Regions from separate parts of the Halalkalibacter sp. HAAS-P013 genome, predicted to be linked through region 2. Evidence: a T-box and tRNA genes for the amino acid it is inferred to sense, from the RefSeq annotation. Region 2 holds a T-box; the other holds one or more tRNA genes.
The links. The T-box of region 2 lies ahead of ileS (isoleucine--tRNA ligase). A T-box ahead of a tRNA ligase gene usually reads a tRNA of that ligase, here a tRNA-Ile.

Region 1: it encodes a tRNA-Ile, which carries the amino acid that the T-box ahead of ileS (isoleucine--tRNA ligase) is inferred to sense. The anticodon was not compared.

What each region holds. Positions count from the first base shown of each region.
Region 1 covers NZ_JBWQTU010000002.1:362,834-371,407, reverse strand. The annotation lists gene ispG (flavodoxin-dependent (E)-4-hydroxy-3-methylbut-2-enyl-diphosphate synthase) at 1-603, opposite strand, end outside; gene AC1FXP_RS05790 (hypothetical protein) at 756-1,106, opposite strand; gene AC1FXP_RS05785 (MFS transporter) at 1,223-2,458, shown strand; gene AC1FXP_RS05780 (DUF1002 domain-containing protein) at 2,591-3,466, shown strand; gene AC1FXP_RS05775 (NfeD family protein) at 3,560-4,207, shown strand; gene AC1FXP_RS05770 (DUF1189 domain-containing protein) at 4,312-5,079, opposite strand; partial or broken gene AC1FXP_RS05765 (Na/Pi symporter) at 5,257-5,502, shown strand; gene AC1FXP_RS05760 (PhoU domain-containing protein) at 5,505-5,690, shown strand; tRNA gene AC1FXP_RS05755 (tRNA-Asn) at 5,883-5,957, shown strand; tRNA gene AC1FXP_RS05750 (tRNA-Met) at 5,962-6,035, shown strand; tRNA gene AC1FXP_RS05745 (tRNA-His) at 6,056-6,131, shown strand; tRNA gene AC1FXP_RS05740 (tRNA-Ile) at 6,136-6,212, shown strand; tRNA gene AC1FXP_RS05735 (tRNA-Ser) at 6,234-6,326, shown strand; gene AC1FXP_RS05730 (undecaprenyl-diphosphate phosphatase) at 6,375-7,187, opposite strand; gene AC1FXP_RS05725 (superoxide dismutase) at 7,462-8,070, shown strand; gene AC1FXP_RS05720 (MFS transporter) at 8,162-8,574, shown strand, end outside.
Region 2 covers NZ_JBWQTU010000004.1:3,545-12,118, forward strand. The annotation lists gene AC1FXP_RS07175 (cell division protein SepF) at 1-363, shown strand, start outside; gene AC1FXP_RS07180 (YggT family protein) at 389-646, shown strand; gene AC1FXP_RS07185 (YlmH family RNA-binding protein) at 672-1,442, shown strand; gene AC1FXP_RS07190 (DivIVA domain-containing protein) at 1,582-2,070, shown strand; T-box leader at 2,167-2,386, shown strand; gene ileS (isoleucine--tRNA ligase) at 2,448-5,210, shown strand; gene AC1FXP_RS07200 (TraR/DksA C4-type zinc finger protein) at 5,505-6,155, shown strand; gene lspA (signal peptidase II) at 6,227-6,691, shown strand; gene AC1FXP_RS07210 (RluA family pseudouridine synthase) at 6,691-7,605, shown strand; gene pyrR (bifunctional pyr operon transcriptional regulator/uracil phosphoribosyltransferase PyrR) at 7,811-8,362, shown strand; gene AC1FXP_RS07220 (solute carrier family 23 protein) at 8,484-8,574, shown strand, end outside.

The DNA.
Region 1 (8,574 bases), on a different contig from region 2:
TCCCAAGTGAAGTGGATAATCAAAAGCTTTTGCTGCTTTTTCATATGCTTCAATCGCTAAATTAACATCCGATGCTTTCATGGACACAATGATGTCATGAAAATCAAGATCTTCAAGTATTTGGATGTGATGAAGGGCACTCTCTACCATGCCATCTGCTGTTGGATATCCATATTTATCAAGGATGCGCTTTTCTAGGGAACCAGCGTTTACCCCAATACGAATAGGAATGCCTTTTTCTTTTGCTGCTTTAACAACGGCTTCCACTTTGTGGCGTTTTCCGATATTTCCTGGATTAATACGAATTTTATCGGCTCCACCTTCGATTGCTTTTAGTGCAAGTTTATAATCAAAGTGAATATCAACAACAAGAGGTATGTTAATTTGTGCTTTAATATCCGCAATAGCTTCTGCTGCCCTCATATCAGGACAAGCTACACGAACAATCTGACATCCAGCTTCTTCAAGTCGCTTGATTTCAGCAACTGTTGCTTCGACGTCATGTGTTTTTGTCGTTGTCATACTTTGGACGATAACTTCATTATTGCCACCGATAGTCAAATTCCCTACCTTGACGGGGCGTGTTTTTGTACGATGTATTATTTCGGTCATTGACCAATCGCTCCTTTATTTCGAAGAGTTACTCTTCACCTAGTCTTAAATAAGACAATCGCCTTCATTTTATCAATGTCCGTAATTGTTTGGCAAGGATAAAGTGAAGACGATCTTATCTAAATAACTATATTGTTGTTCATTTAGTAATATATAGGGAACAAGTATTTTTTTCCTATTTGAATTTCCTCTGGTTTGGTCCCGCCATTTAAAGTTTCAAAATCATGAACAATTTCTTGGATGGTGGCTGAAAGAGGACCTTCATGAAGGTGCTCTACAATTGATAAGACAGTATGACCAGGTTCAACGATTATTTCTTTAAATGGTTCAAACTCTTCGACAAAGGTTTCTTGAATTTCCGTTTCATCCAATTCTTCTATTTGTGAAGGAGTAGCGGTATGTGAAAGTCCGTTGGGTAAAGTTCCAATAGTTAGATCATAATAAGTGCTGTATAAAATAACGAGGATTATGAAAAAAGTTCCAATCCGTTTCATTGAGCTTGTCCTCCTTAAATTGCCATTTCATATAAAAGTATATGTAGTTTAAGGATGATTATGACAAATTAGAGGAAGAAGTTTCTAAACGAATAAATTTGAAAGGAGTGAATACAATGGAGGATGCTCGGCCGTCTTACATACTTTTTTTCATAGGACTTCTCCCTTTTATAATGGCTATTGGTAATTCTATGTTTATTCCTTTACTGCCACAGATGCAAGTGGATATGGGGTTAACAACAGTGGAAGGTGGCTGGCTTTTAACGAGCTTTTCCATTCCTGCTGCCCTTCTTGTTCCACTTGGTGGTATATTATCTGATCGTTATGGCAGAAAAAGAATTGCTCTTATTGCCCTACCACTTATTATAATTGGTTGTATGATTAGTGCTTTCGCTGGAATGATGGGTAACTCAGCTGGAGCTTTTGAGATCATGATGTTTGGACGGGTTCTGCAAGGGATTGGAGCAGGTAGTTTAACTCCTTTAGCAATGGCATTTATCACAGATCTTTTTGAAGGAGAACAAAGAGTTCGTGCCTTGGGGACGATTGAAGTATTTAATGGGGCAGGTAAGGTTATTAGCCCGATCGTGGGGGGAGTTATTTTAGCTTTTTCTTGGTACTTTAGTTTTGTATTTTATTTAGCAATCTCTCTTTTTGCTTTTGTAGGGATTATTACTTTCATCCGTGTAAAGAAAGCGCCTTTTAAAGCGAAGGAAAAGAACATCAAAAAATGGCAGAGATTAAAAGGGCTATTTCTTAATCATTGGAGATGGCTGACCCCGATCTTCACATTTGGATTGATTGGGATGTTCCTTTTATTTGGTTATTTATTTTACTTTTCGTATTTACTCGAAATTAGTGCTGACTTTTCATCTTTTTTAAATGGGTTTTTGCTTGCTTTTCCACTATTGATGTTAACTATTCTCTCCTATGTAACAGCGCGAATATTAAGAGGGAATGCGAATAACTACAAACGTGCCTTTATTTACGGGGGATTAATTATGACATTCGGTTCTGTTATGATGATTATACAACAATTATTACATTGGTTTGTTATTTCAATGGCTATTTATGCAATTGGTTTCGGTATTGTCCTTCCAGCAGCAAATGCAGCTCTGGCCTCCATTGTGTCAGAAAAGGAAAGAGGGACTGTATTTTCTTTTTACTCAATGCTACGATTTTTGGGAGTTGCTCTAGGACCGCTCTGCTTTGGTTTCTGGATAAGTAATGTTGAACAAATGATGTTTACGGCCTTGTTTTTTGTCACTTTTAATGTTCTTATCTTGTTATTTAGTTGGAAATGCTTCCCTGTGGGAAAAGAATGTCTTGTCACGGATCTTTCACGTATCTAGAAGAAAATTGGTACTAAGGTACCTTTTTATTATAGTGGAAAAAGTGTTTCTTATTTAGTAGGGATCTCGTCTAATTCACGAGAACTGACTTAGCGATAAAAATCGTGGTGGCCACAAAAGGAGAAGATGAAAATGAAATTGATTTGGAAAAAATATTTAGCTCTTACACTAGTTTTTGCACTTGTGTTTCCAATGTTTGTTTTAGCTGATGCTATACCAGGAGATGTAATCATTACTCTTGGTGAGGATTTATCTGAAACACAAAAACAAGCTCTACTGGATGAGATGGGGGCAACGCAAGAAGATACGATTATTTATGTGACAAATGAGGAAGAACATCAATATTTAGGTAATTACATTAGTGCATCTAGAATTGGAACAAACGCTTTATCCTCTTCAAAAATCACCCTTGGTGAAGAAGGGGCAGGATTGGCAGTTGAATCCAATAATATTAACTGGGTTTCGGATGAGATGTATGCTAATGCTTTAATTACAGCTGGTGTAGAGGACGCTGATATATACATTACAGCTCCAATACCTGTTTCTGGAACAGCAGCTTTAACAGGGTTAATTAAAGCATATGAAATTGCTACGGAGATTGAAATTCCAGAAGAGCAAAAGCAAATTGCAAATGAAGAATTGATACGTACTGGTGAATTAAGTGATTCGATCGGAATGGAAGAAGCGACAGAACTGATGAATCGAATTAAAGAAGAAATTGCCAATAACCCTGTTGAAACAGAAGAGGACCTTAGAGAGCTAATTCGTCGCGTTGCTGCTGAACTCGGTATTACGTTAACTGATGAAGAATTGAACGGATTGGTTTCCCTCTTTATGAGAATGAAAGACCTTAACATTGACTGGAATCAAGTTCAAGATCAAATTTCAAGGGTGCGAGATAATTTGGGAGAATTTTTAAATCGGGAAGATACGCAAGGGTTTATTAAGAATTTTCTTGATTTAATTAATCGGCTAATTGATTCCCTTCGTGGTTTATTTAGTTCATAATGAGAGAGGGAGAACCTCTCTTTTTTTGATTGAAAATTTAATGAAACGAATGTACTGACATGACCGTACATAACATTGAAAGGAGGCAGGGGAATGGAATGGCTAGATTCACCTAGTATAGGGTTTATCGTCGTATTTTTAGGAACATTATTTTTAATTGGAGAGTTATTAGTAAGAGTTAAAGGACTATTTGCTATTCTAGGAATTGCAATAATGGCAATGTATTTCTCTTACCACATTACAGGTGATGTAGGCTTATGGGTTGTGATTTTATATATCGTAGGTCTAGCATTAATCGTAATAGATGGAAAAGTGATTACTGATGGAACTGTAGCATTATTAGGGGTCGTATTAATGATCATTGGCTTAGCAGTCCCAGCCCCATCTTTCATATATGGTGTATTAGTTTCAATGGGGTTTATCATTGGAGGGTTTAGTTCAGCATTGTTTTTAAAGGTCTTTCCATCACGGAATTTATGGGCAAAAATGACGTTGAAAGATAAACTAACTAATGAGTTGGGCTACAATTCCATTAATGAAAAATACCATCAACTTGTCGGAAAAAGAGGAAGAACAATCAGTTCATTCAGGCCAACTGGTACGGTCGAGATTGAAGGAGAGCAATATAGTGCAACAAGTGGTGGAAGTTGGATTGAAGCAAATCAGGATATCATTGTCATGTCGGTAGATGGTACAAGAATTTTAATTAAACCATTAGAGGAAGAAGAAAAGCAAGAGTAGGAGTATCTAGGAGTATCAATGTAGTGAAAGGTATGTTAGGAGGGGTTATCCCACTTTGGGGATAACCCTTTATTTAAGTTGTTGTAAGGTCCTCGTCTTTTTAGCTAGGATGTGCTGCGCTTAGGAATAGGGATAGACCTAATCGCTACAAGAACAATTATAAAGGTTGATAATGCAAACGCAGTAAACGGTATAGGGAAGATAAGAATATCTATCCAATATAGTAAGATGACCGGCAGTGTGAGTGCGTGTGCGGTGATAATCCACGTATGGCGATATTCTAACTTTCTTTTTCCTTTAATAAAAAGAGCTAGAAAAGCTAGAATGGTAATACTTAAAAAGCCTAGACCAGCAAGTCCTACAAATAATAAACTTGTTATGATCGTTAATAAGATCGGCAAGAAATTTAAAAGTTGACTAATACGAAGTGAGAGATCTTCTTTAGAAAGCTCCTGTAAGCCGAGGAGTGAATAAGAGATCGATTGAATTTGTCCATGCGAGATAAAAAGAAATTCCCTTTGCTGTAATGCAATACCCTCGTCTAGCTCCAATAATTCTCTTTCTGATAACGAATTAGCAGGGTCAATTAGGAAAAAGCCATCACTCACTTCATCGGTAATGTAGACCTCTTCCTCTTCCAAAAATAATGTACCTTCAACTAGATGAAAGTCAGGTAAATCATTTTCTAAAATACGATCAAGCTGTTGTACGCTTGAAACAATAGTAATATTTAAAGAGATAAAATAAGGGATACTCGCAATAAATATAATCATTAAGACAAATCCAATTGTTGTCGTTATTGGTCGAAAGCGAGAATATGCAATCACTTTTCTATTGTAGAAGCTTTTAATAAACCATTCCCAGTAACTCATTTGTTCACCTCTTTCATACTCCGTTATTTTAACGAATTGCGGTTAAAAATGCTATCATTGAATTTCAATTACAGAGGGCTTTTTGAAGAAAATCATGAATTATTGAAATAAAGATGATTTTTAATAATTTATAGTTTACAAACCCTTGATGAATGCTTAATAACAGACAGGGTGTTCATGTTTTTTGGTGAACTTGGTATTTTCCTTTTTGGTATTAAATACAAGGGGGATGGGTTACAAAAGGTTGCTGGTGATGGATTGCGAGATGTTCTAGATAAGTTTACGACAAATCCTGTTATGGGGGTATTTGCAGGACTATTTGTAACGGTACTTCTTCAAACAAGTACGGGGACCACCGTCTTAACCATCGGTCTTGTTAATGCAGGTTTTATGACTCTCAAGCAAGCGATTGGGGTTATTATGTTTTGGAGAAAGAAGAAAAAATAGACAAAATGGAAAGAAAGCTTAGAAAGCAGCATATTCAACGAGTGAATGATGGGAAATGTTCTGGTTCAGCTGGAATTGTTTTTGTCGATATTGTTAGTAATTTAGAACGGATCGGCGATCATTCTGTTAATATTGCTGAAGCCGTAATTGGTGAAGACCACTAATTTAAGTAATCAAGGTGCCCTTAAGTATAGGGGTACCTTGATTTTTCTCTAAAAGTAGGCTTGTTTAATTATTTGAAGTATGGTAAGTTATAGCAGGATTAATGTTATGAAATATTTTCTATTTAATTTCCGGAAAAGTGTTGACGTAATTTGAAGAGCATGTTAAGATAATTCTTGTCTCTTAATTGATATTCCACAGTAGCTCAGTGGTAGAGCTATCGGCTGTTAACCGATCGGTCGTAGGTTCGAGTCCTACCTGTGGAGCCATTATGGCGGCGTAGCTCAGCTGGCTAGAGCGTACGGTTCATACCCGTGAGGTCGTGGGTTCGATTCCCTCCGCCGCTACTTTAATTAAATGTTTTAAGGCGATTGTGGCGAAGTGGTTAACGCATCGGATTGTGGTTCCGACATTCGTGGGTTCGATTCCCATCAGTCGCCCCATAGAGGACCCTTAGCTCAGTTGGTCAGAGCAGTCGGCTCATAACCGATCGGTCGTAGGTTCGAGTCCTACAGGGTCCACCATGATTTTTACAAAGTTAATTCGGAGGAATACCCAAGTCCGGCTGAAGGGATCGGTCTTGAAAACCGACAGGCGGGTTAAACCGCGCGGGGGTTCGAATCCCTCTTCCTCCGCCATATATATTACATATTCAAGGATCTCGTGCTTAGAGGTCCTTTTTTGTATTAAATAAACCTCCATGTGAAAATCCCAAGTCCAATACAGAAAAAAGCGAAATATGTTAACTTAGTGTTTTTTAACATCGAAATAAACCATTTAATCCCTATTAATGCAAAAATAAATGAAGATATAAAGGCAACGAATAAGGAAAAGAGACTGATCTGTGTATGGCTTTTTATTAAATCTGGTAATTTTAATATGGTCATACCGAGGAAGACGGGAATAGACAGAAGAAATGAGTAGCGAAGTGCAGTATCTTTACACAAGCCTAAGCAAAGAGCGGTGAATAATGTACTCCCTGTTCTTGATATACCTGGGATTAATGAGAGAGCTTGCCCTATTCCGATAATTATTCCATCCTTCCAGTTTAACATTGATAGTCGTCTTATCCCTCCATTTAATCCATGTTCTATTAATATTAGCGATAATCCAGTAATAATGAGAGAAACTCCAATAGTTGCAGAATTAGTTAATTGTTTTCCGAGAACCGACTCGATCATTTTCCCAGCTGAAATAGTTACAATTGTTGATATAATCAATAAAAGTACGAATCTGTAGTTTGCTTGTGCTTTAATATTTTTCGTTTGAATATAGGTTATAAAATCTTGCAGGATCTTACATAAATCGCGACGAAAATAAACAATAACAGCTAAAACAGAAGCGAAATGTAAAAAGGTTTCAAATGCCAGTTTGAAATTTTCTCCAATAGGTATATCAAGTAGCCTTTGGACTATTAGCATAAGCGCTGTACTTGAGATTGGCAAAAATTCGGATATTCCTTGAATAAAACCTATAATTAATGCTTGCCACCAATTCATACTGTTCCTCCATTAGTAATTGAAAAAGGGTTTGTACATGTTTATGTCTGGGGATTTTTGTTATGACGAAATTGAGTTTAATTCATCTAGAGTAAGGGTAGAGTAAATGTGGTTACATTATTTAAAATTACCTGAGCATAATCATTGCAAGAATGTTCAAATTTTGGTAATGTATGAATTGGAAGACTTATGAAACAAAAATGTTGCAAAAGTCCACATTTTTGGAGTACATACTCCGCCAATAATCAGATTCACATTTGAGGAGGAATTTAACATGGCATATGAGTTACCGCAATTACCTTACGCAGCAAACGCACTAGAACCTCATATTGATGAGGCAACAATGAATATTCATCATGGTAAGCACCACAATACTTACATTACAAAGTTAAATGCAGCACTTGAAGGTCATGATGATCTTGCTAGTAAAAGCATCGAAGAGTTAGTTTCTAATCTAGATGCAGTACCAGAAAATATCCGTGGTGCTGTTCGTAACAACGGTGGTGGACATGCTAACCACACTTTGTTCTGGGAAATCCTTAGTCCAAATGGAGGTGGCAACCCTACAGGTGAACTTGCTGATGCGATTACTTCAACATTTGGCAGCTTTGATGCATTCAAAGAAGAATTTGCAAACGCTGGTGCTAACCGTTTTGGTTCTGGTTGGGCTTGGCTAGTTGTTGATGGTGGTAAGCTTGCTGTAACAAGCACTCCAAATCAAGACACTCCATTAATGGAAGGCAAGACTCCAATTTTAGGTCTTGATGTTTGGGAGCATGCATATTACTTAAACTACCAAAACCGTCGTCCTGATTACATTAATGCATTCTGGAATGTTGTTAACTGGGATGAAGTTGCAAAACGTTATAACGAAGCTAAATAAAGAATACAAAAGGCCCTAAGGAAAAACCTTAGGGCCTTTTTGTATAACCGGTTTTTCAAGTGACACACTACTTGTGAGGGTGGTGGAGTCGGTGAATAAGGTATTGGTAAAGAAAGTAATTGGTGATATAGAAGTGACAAGGGACTTAAAGCTATTGCTCATAATTGGTGGGTTGTATGCGCTAAGTATTGCCTTGTCTAATACTTTCGTCAATGTTTATTTGTGGAAACAATCAGGTGAATTTGTAGATATTGCTCTATATAACTTGGGATCCGTTGTTATGCAGCCAATTGCATTTATTTTTGCAGGGAAAGTAGCTAAGAAGATTGACCGGGTCATTGTTCTAAGGGCAGGTGTCATCGCGCTGGCTATTTTTTTCTCAACCGTACTTTTTTTAGGAAAGAATGCAAATGAATATTTAGTTCTTTTAGGTGTATTAATCGGGACGGGTTTTGGTTTCTATTGGCTTGGATTTAATGTATTAACGTTTGAAATAACAGAACC
Region 2 (8,574 bases):
AGTGAACCGAAGCGTCGAACTCGGAGTCAACAAACCAAGCAACCTACAGGAGTAACTTCCTCCCAAAATGTCGTTAGTCTACAAAGTGTCCAAAAGGGAGCGAAAATGATACTGCTTGAGCCGCGTACGTATGATGAGGCTCAAGAGATTGCAGATCATTTGAAAAATCGCAAAGCTGTGATCATTAACTTACAACGAATTTCACATGATCAGGCAAAACGAGTAGTCGATTTTTTAAGTGGAACAGTGTATGCTATTGGGGGGGACATTCAAAAGGTAGGCTCAAATATCTTTTTATGTACACCTGATAACGTTGATGTTTCAGGTACAATTACAGAAATGATGCAGGAGCATTTTGAATAGTTGTAGATAGAAGGTGGTGAATGTTTTGCAAACAATTGGTTTATTACTTTATCAAGCATTATATATTTATTCTTTCTTTATTATTGGCTATATTCTTATGTCATGGTTCCCAAACGCTCGTGAGTCCTCGCTCGGTCAATTTGTTGGGCGCATTGTTGAGCCGTACTTAGAACCATTTAGAAAATTTGTTCCGCCACTAGGGATGATTGACTTATCTCCGATCGTAGCTATTATTGTTCTTCGTTTAGCGAGTGGTGGTGTTCGTGCCCTTTTTGGTATTTAGCAGTTAGGAGTGAACAGCCATTAGTATTTATCAGCACTTTCGCGAGGAGGAGCGTCCTTTCGTAGATCAAGTATTGGAATGGCAGGAAGACGTAAAGTATAAACATTTCGATCGTTTAACGGACTTTCTTGATCCAAGACAGCAAGAAATTGTCCGGACTATTATAGGACATGATGAAGATGTGAGCCTCTCCTTTTCGGGAGGCTCTCGTTATGCAGAGCGCTGTCGGTTACGTTTGACGCCTTCATATTTGGAAACATCTGAAGATGACTTTCAGGTTACCCTTTTTGCGATTGATTATCCAACTAAGTTTGTTACAATTGAACACCGTGATATTTTAGGGGCTTTTATGAATGTCGGGATTAAGCGCGAAAAATTTGGTGATATTTTTATAAATGAAGATGGAGTTTCTCAAATTATTGTAGCAACAGAGATCTCAGATTATGTTGAGATGAATATTCAAAAAGTAGGAAAAGCGCCGGTACGGTTGAATCGAATTCCACTAACTGAGCACATTATACCTAAAGATGAATGGATCGAAGAAGTAACAACTGCTTCTTCTATGAGACTTGATGTTATTTTAGCCAAAATGTACAAACTATCACGATCTAAAGTGACACCGTATATAGAAAAAGGTTTGGTGAAAGTTAATTGGAAAGTAGTGGATCGTGTTGATTTTACATTAGAAGTGGGCGACTACATATCTGTCCGAGGGTTTGGAAGATCAAAAGTAATCGGGATTGATGGTTTGACGAAGAAAGAAAAATACCGATTACGTTATGGTCGAAAGCAATAAGAGATTTATCTGAAAAAATTGCAGGAATTTTGACCTTTGTGTCGAATAAAAGTAGATAAAGATCGAGCCGGAACATGCACTGATTTTTTAAAAGGTTGATATTAAATAAATTATTGTTAACAACATGGAGGTGGCTGACATGCCTTTAACCCCTTTGGACATCCATAATAAAGAATTTACTAGAGGGTTTCGCGGATATGATGAAGATGAAGTAAATGAGTTTTTAGATCAAGTAATTAAAGATTACGAAGCAGTCCTTCGCGAAAAGAAGGAGCTATTTGAACGAGTTACAGATCTTGATGAAAAATTGGACCATTTTAAAAATATTGAAGAAACGCTAAATAAATCGATTTTAGTAGCTCAGGAAGCAGCAGAAGAAGTTAGGCGAAATGCTCAAAAAGAGGCTCAACTTATCGTAAAAGAAGCAGAAAAGAATGCTGATCGAATTATTAATGACTCTCTTGCTAAGTCAAGAAAAGTGATGATGGACATGGAGGAATTGAAAAAGCAAGCATCTGTATACAAGATGAGATTTAAAATGCTTATTGAAGCTCAACTTGAAATGTTGCAGTCTGACGATTGGGATGAGGTTACAGAAGAAGAGGAAGCGTATGCAGAGCGTACGTGATTCGAGTAAGAAAACACTACATGCGCGGCTTTTCTAACTAGAACCTTGCACTTATTAAAAGGCTATCATATAATGTTAATCATTAAATGAATGTTGATAAAGACAATGATAGGGACGAGTACAATGTCTTAAACGTGCTTAGCGATTCAGGGATGGTGGGAGCCTGAAGACGTTCACATTGGAAAATCACCCTTGAGTTTTGCACTGAAATGTGAAAAGTAGGATGCAACGAGTGATTCCCGTTACGAATGAATGAGTGGAAAGTTATACAACTTTCTAACAGGGTGGTACCACGGGTTAACTTCTCGTCCCTTTTTGGGATGAGGAGTTTTTTGTATTGTCTAACAATTTTGTAGTTTAAATTAGGAGGAAAGTCAATGGATTACAAAGAAACGCTATTGATGCCAAAAACGGCATTTCCGATGCGAGGAAATTTACCAAATCGGGAACCTGAAAGACAAGAAAAATGGAATGAAATGGATATTTATAAAAAGGTCCAAGAGAAGACTGAAGGGCGTCCATTATTTGTATTGCATGATGGCCCACCATATGCAAATGGTGACATCCATATGGGACACGCGTTAAATAAAATTTTAAAAGATATCATTGTTCGTTATAAATCAATGAGTGGTTATCATGCTCCATATGTTCCAGGTTGGGATACACATGGTTTACCGATTGAAACAGCACTTACAAAAAGCGGGAAAGTAAACCGTAAGTCAATGAGTGTTGCTGAATTCCGTAAGCTTTGTGAAGAATATGCAAGAAAACAAATTGAGCGTCAACGTGAACAATTTATTCGTTTAGGTGTTCGTGGAGACTGGTGGAATCCATATGTAACTCTTGACAAAGCATATGAGGCTCAACAAATTAAAGTATTTGGAGAAATGGCGAAGAAGGGTCATATTTATAAAGGGAAGAAGCCTGTATATTGGTCTCCATCTTCTGAGTCTGCATTAGCAGAAGCGGAAATTGAGTATCAGGATAAACGTTCTCCTTCTATTTACGTAGCATTTAAAGTGAAAGAAGGAAATGGTGTTCTATCGGGAGATGAATCTATTATCATCTGGACAACTACACCATGGACGATCCCAGCAAACTTAGGAATTTCAGTTCATCCAGACCTTGATTATAACGTCGTTGCGGTTGATGAAAAGAAATATGTTGTTGCAGCGGGACTTCTTGAATCGCTTCAAAAAGAGTTTGAATGGGAAAATGTTGAAGTATTAAAGGTATTAAAAGGTTCTGAACTTGAATATGTGAAAGCAGAGCACCCAATTTATGGTCGCGATTCATTAGTTATGTGTGGAGAGCATGTAACATTAGATGCGGGTACAGGTTGTGTCCACACAGCACCAGGTCACGGGGAAGAGGATTTCATTGTGGGACAAAAGTACGGATTAGATGTCTTATGCCCTGTTGATGATAAAGGAAATATGACAGAAGAAGCCCCTGGTTTTGAAGGACTCTTTTATGATGCGGCAAATAAACCTATTACAGAAAAGCTTGATGAGTTAGGTGCGTTATTAAAGTTAACGTTTATTACTCATTCATATGCCCATGACTGGCGCACAAAGAAACCAGTTATTTATCGTGCGACTGCTCAGTGGTTTGCATCTATTGAAAATTTCCGAAATGATTTATTAAAAGCCATTGAAGAAGTTGAATGGATGCCAAAATGGGGAGAAACTCGATTATTTAACATGGTGCGTGACCGTGGCGATTGGTGTATTTCTCGTCAACGTGCTTGGGGGGTTCCGATTCCAGTATTTTATGGAGAAAACGGAGAGCCAATTATTACAGATGAAACAATTGATCATGTTTCGAACTTGTTCCGTGAACATGGATCTAATATTTGGTTTGAGTGGGACACAGATCAATTACTACCTGAAGGGTTCACATCTGAACATAGTCCTAATGGGACATTCACGCGTGAGATGGATATTATGGATGTTTGGTTTGACTCAGGTTCTTCTCATCAAGCTGTATTGGAAGAGCGTGAAGAACTCGAACGTCCTGCTGACCTATATCTTGAAGGTTCTGACCAATATCGTGGTTGGTTTAACTCTTCTCTTTCTACAAGCGTTGCAATCACAGGAAAAGCACCATATAAAGGTGTACTAAGTCATGGTTTTGCGCTTGATGGAGAAGGTCGAAAGATGAGTAAATCCATTGGGAATGTCGTTATTCCGAATGATGTTATGAAGCAATTAGGAGCGGATATTTTAAGGTTGTGGGTAGCATCAGTTGATTACCAAGCCGATGTTCGTGTTTCAGATAAGATCTTAAAGCAAGTATCTGAATCCTATCGTAAAATTCGTAATACGTTTCGCTTTTTGTTAGGTAACTTACATGATTTTGACCCAGCAACTAACTATGTAAAAGACTTGAAGGACGTCGACCTGTTTATGCTTGTTAAATTAAATGAAGTTATTGAAAAGGTTGAGCAAGCATATGACCAATACCAATTCTCAACGGTGTATCATACAATCCATAATTTCTGTACAATTGAATTAAGTTCATTCTATATGGATTTAGCTAAAGATACTCTATATATTGAACACGCTGATCACCCATCACGCCGAGCTATTCAAACGGTTATGTATGAAGTGCTAATTAGTTTAACAAAGCTTGTATCACCAATCTTGAGTCATACGGCAGATGAAGTGTGGGAGCATATTCCTGCAGTAAGGGAAGAGAGTGTTCAGCTTACTGATATGCCTTCTGTAACATCATTTGGTGATGTTGAAGCGTTAAAGACAAAGTGGAATCATTTCATGAACGTAAGAGATGACGTGTTAAAAGCGCTTGAACAAGCAAGAAACGAAAAGAAAATAGGTAAATCGTTAACAGCAGCGATTACATTATATACAAGTGGAGAAGTAAGAACGTTATTAAAAGACATTTCTCAGCTTGAAAAATTATTTATTGTTTCTGGTGTTACATTAGCAGGAGAAGTAAATGATGCACCAAGTGATGCAGTTGTGTTTGATCAATTAGCGATTGTAGTCGATCAAGCAAAAGGCGATACTTGTGAACGTTGTTGGGTTGTTTCAGAAACAGTTGGAAATGATCAAGAGCATTTGGGACTTTGTACTTCATGTGCTGAAACAGTGAAAAAGTATTACGTGAATCAATAATATAGATATATCTAACTCAATTTCCATAACAGAGGGGTTCCTATAAGGTCAAAAAAGATCTTTTTTATTACATTGCAAATAGCAATGGCTCCACACGTTGTGCGCCATCTATGAGAAACTCACTCATAGATGGCTTTTTATAAATATTGCAATTGCAAAGAGAGGACTGAAAAAGTAAAACCGACCTTTTTCAGTCCTCTCTTTGACAAATGTTGTGTTGGCTATATCTCCATCTGTTGGTCACAATAATAATGAGCGCCAGTCAAAGCGCGATTTGTTATGGGGGAGATGAAAATGGCAGATTATACAAAAATAAAACAGCAACTAGTTGAAAGAAAAGCTCAAGTAGAGGAACGAATTAAGGAGCATTTTCAAGAAGAGCAATCAAGAACTTTATCGTTTTCAACTGGGGAGTTGTCACAGTACGATAATCATCCAGCTGATACGGCTACAGACTTATACGAAAGAGAAAAGGATTTTGCACTATTAGAGCAGCTTGAAAGAGAGCATGAAGAAATCGAACATGCATTATCAAAATTTAATACCGGCACATTTGGAATTTGTGAGGTAACTGGTAAAGTAATTCCTTATGAACGACTTGAAGCTAATCCAGCTGCTAGAGCGGTCGTCGAAGCAGTCGATAATCGAATCACTGATGACAGGCCACCTGAAGAAGATGTTCTAGATGGTTTTGAAAAATATAATTTTGATCAAGATGATCATGAGACTGAATTTGACGCAGAGGATTCTTATCAATCAGTTGCACAGTTTAATGAAAATTCAATGACGTTTGAAGATTCTTCGCTAGATGAAAATGGTGAACTTATCGGCTATGTTGAAGAGATTGAGGGATTTTTATCAACAGGAATTGACGGTTACACAGGTGATGAAGATGTTGTCTTCCAACGTAATGTCCACTATGATCAATACTTGAACGGAAAGTAGGGGGTCATCCCCCTCTTTTTGTGCTATAATGCTTAACGTATAGAAAGACGTGGACAGAACGGGGGATTATGTTGAAGTATTATCTTATTGCACTTGTTGTTTTGATATTGGATCAAATAACAAAATGGATTGTTGATAGCCATATGGCCATTGGGGAAAGAATAACAATAATTGAACAAGTTCTTTATTTTACATCTCATCGAAATAAAGGGGCGGCTTTTGGAATCCTTCAAGGACAAATGTGGTTTTTTTATATTATTACAACTGTTGTAATTGTTGGAATTGTTTATTATATGCAAAAAGAAGCAAAGAACAGTCGTTTATTTGGACTCGCGTTGGCACTAGTTCTTGGTGGAGCAGTTGGGAATTTTATTGATCGACTTTTTCGTGGAGAAGTAGTTGATTTTATTGATACATATATTTTTGGTTATAACTTTGCAATTTTTAATGTAGCTGATGCCGCTTTATGTATTGGAGTGGGGCTTTTATTTGTGAAAATGATAATGGATGAACGTCAAAAGAAGGAGAGTAATTAATGGAACAATATAGTTGGACAGTAACAGAGGAGCAAGCAACTGAGCGCTTAGATAAGTTTTTAACAATGATGGATAACGCTTGGTCAAGAACACAAGTCCAGATTTGGATAAAAGATGAACATGTGAAAGTGAACAATGAGAAAATAAAGAGCAATTATAAGGTAAGTGAAGGTGATGTGATTACACTTGCCGTACCAGAAGCAGAAGAATTGCAAGTTGAAGCAGAAGATATTCCTCTTGATGTTATTTATGAAGATGCCGACGTCATCGTTATAAATAAGCCAAGAGGAATGGTCGTGCATCCAGCTCCTGGTCATTACTCAGGTACGTTAGTAAATGCTCTAATGCATCATTGTAAAGATTTATCTGGGATCAATGGTGTGATAAGACCAGGAATTGTTCACCGCATTGATAAGGACACTTCTGGCTTAATTATGGTAGCCAAAAATGACAAAGCACATGAATCGCTTGTTGAACAATTAAAAGCAAAAACAACTCGCAGATTGTATAAAGCGATCGTTCATGGTATTATCCCACACCAACACGGAACGGTAGATGCACCAATTGGCCGCGACAAAAAAGATCGTCAAAGTATGACGGTTACAGAAGAAAATAGCCGTGATGCTGTTACGCATTTTACTGTACTTGAAACATTTAATAAGTACACATATGTTCAATGCGAATTAGAAACAGGAAGAACTCATCAAATTCGTGTGCATATGAAGTACATCGGTTTTCCATTAGCTGGTGATCCTAAATATGGACCTAAGAAGAAAACACTTGATATTGATGGACAAGCACTTCATGCTGCTGTCCTTGGCTTTGACCATCCAAAAACAGGAAAAGAAATGGTTTTTGAAGCACCGCTACCAGAAGATATGGAAAAACTATTACAGCAACTACGCAGCAAGTAAAAGTTGTTGACATCTATTTAATTCTAAGCCATACTAAAATAAGAATTTAATAGTCCTTTAACTTAGTCCCGTGAGGCTGAGAAGGAAACGGAAATGTAGATACAGGTGTATATACCACCTCTGTATCTATTTATTCAAAAACCTCTCATGTCATAATACGGCATGAGAGGTTTTTCGTTTCTAAGGTAATTATGGAGGTGAGCATATGTCAAGAGTCATCTTAGATGATCAAGCAATTAGGCGAGCAACGACTCGTATTGCACATGAAATAATTGAGCACAATAAAGGTATTGAAAATTGTATCCTTGTTGGAATCAAAACACGTGGGATCTATCTAGCGAAGCGATTAGCAGAACGCATTGAGACAATCGAAGGTGAGAAAATTCCAGTAGGAGAAATTGACATTACTTTGTACCGAGATGATTTAACAGTGAAAACTCGGACGGAAGAACCAATCCTTCAAGGGACTGATATTCCTGTTGATATTAGCAATCGAAAAGTTATCTTGGTCGATGATGTACTCTATACAGGAAGAACAGTTCGTGCAGCACTAGATGCATTAATTGATATCGGAAGACCAGAGCAAATTCAATTAGCTGTTCTGATCGATCGTGGACACCGTGAATTACCAATACGACCTGATTATGTCGGAAAAAATGTCCCTACATCTAAAAGTGAGAAAATCGTTGCAAACTTAAGTGAAGTAGATTCAACCGACGAAGTGACGATAGAACAAAACAATAAATTACCTCTTTAAATTAGTCCTGAGAGGCTAAGAAGAGGGTCAAACATCCTGTTCACCAATTGTGTGAATGGAATTTTGAACCTCTTTGTGTACAAACAAAGAGGTTTTTGTCTAAGTTTTAGGAGGATTTTATATGGCATCAAGCACAAAAGAAGTCGGCATCAAAGAAGTGCCAAGAATTGATAAGTGGATTGTATTAAGTTTACAGCATTTGTTTGCAATGT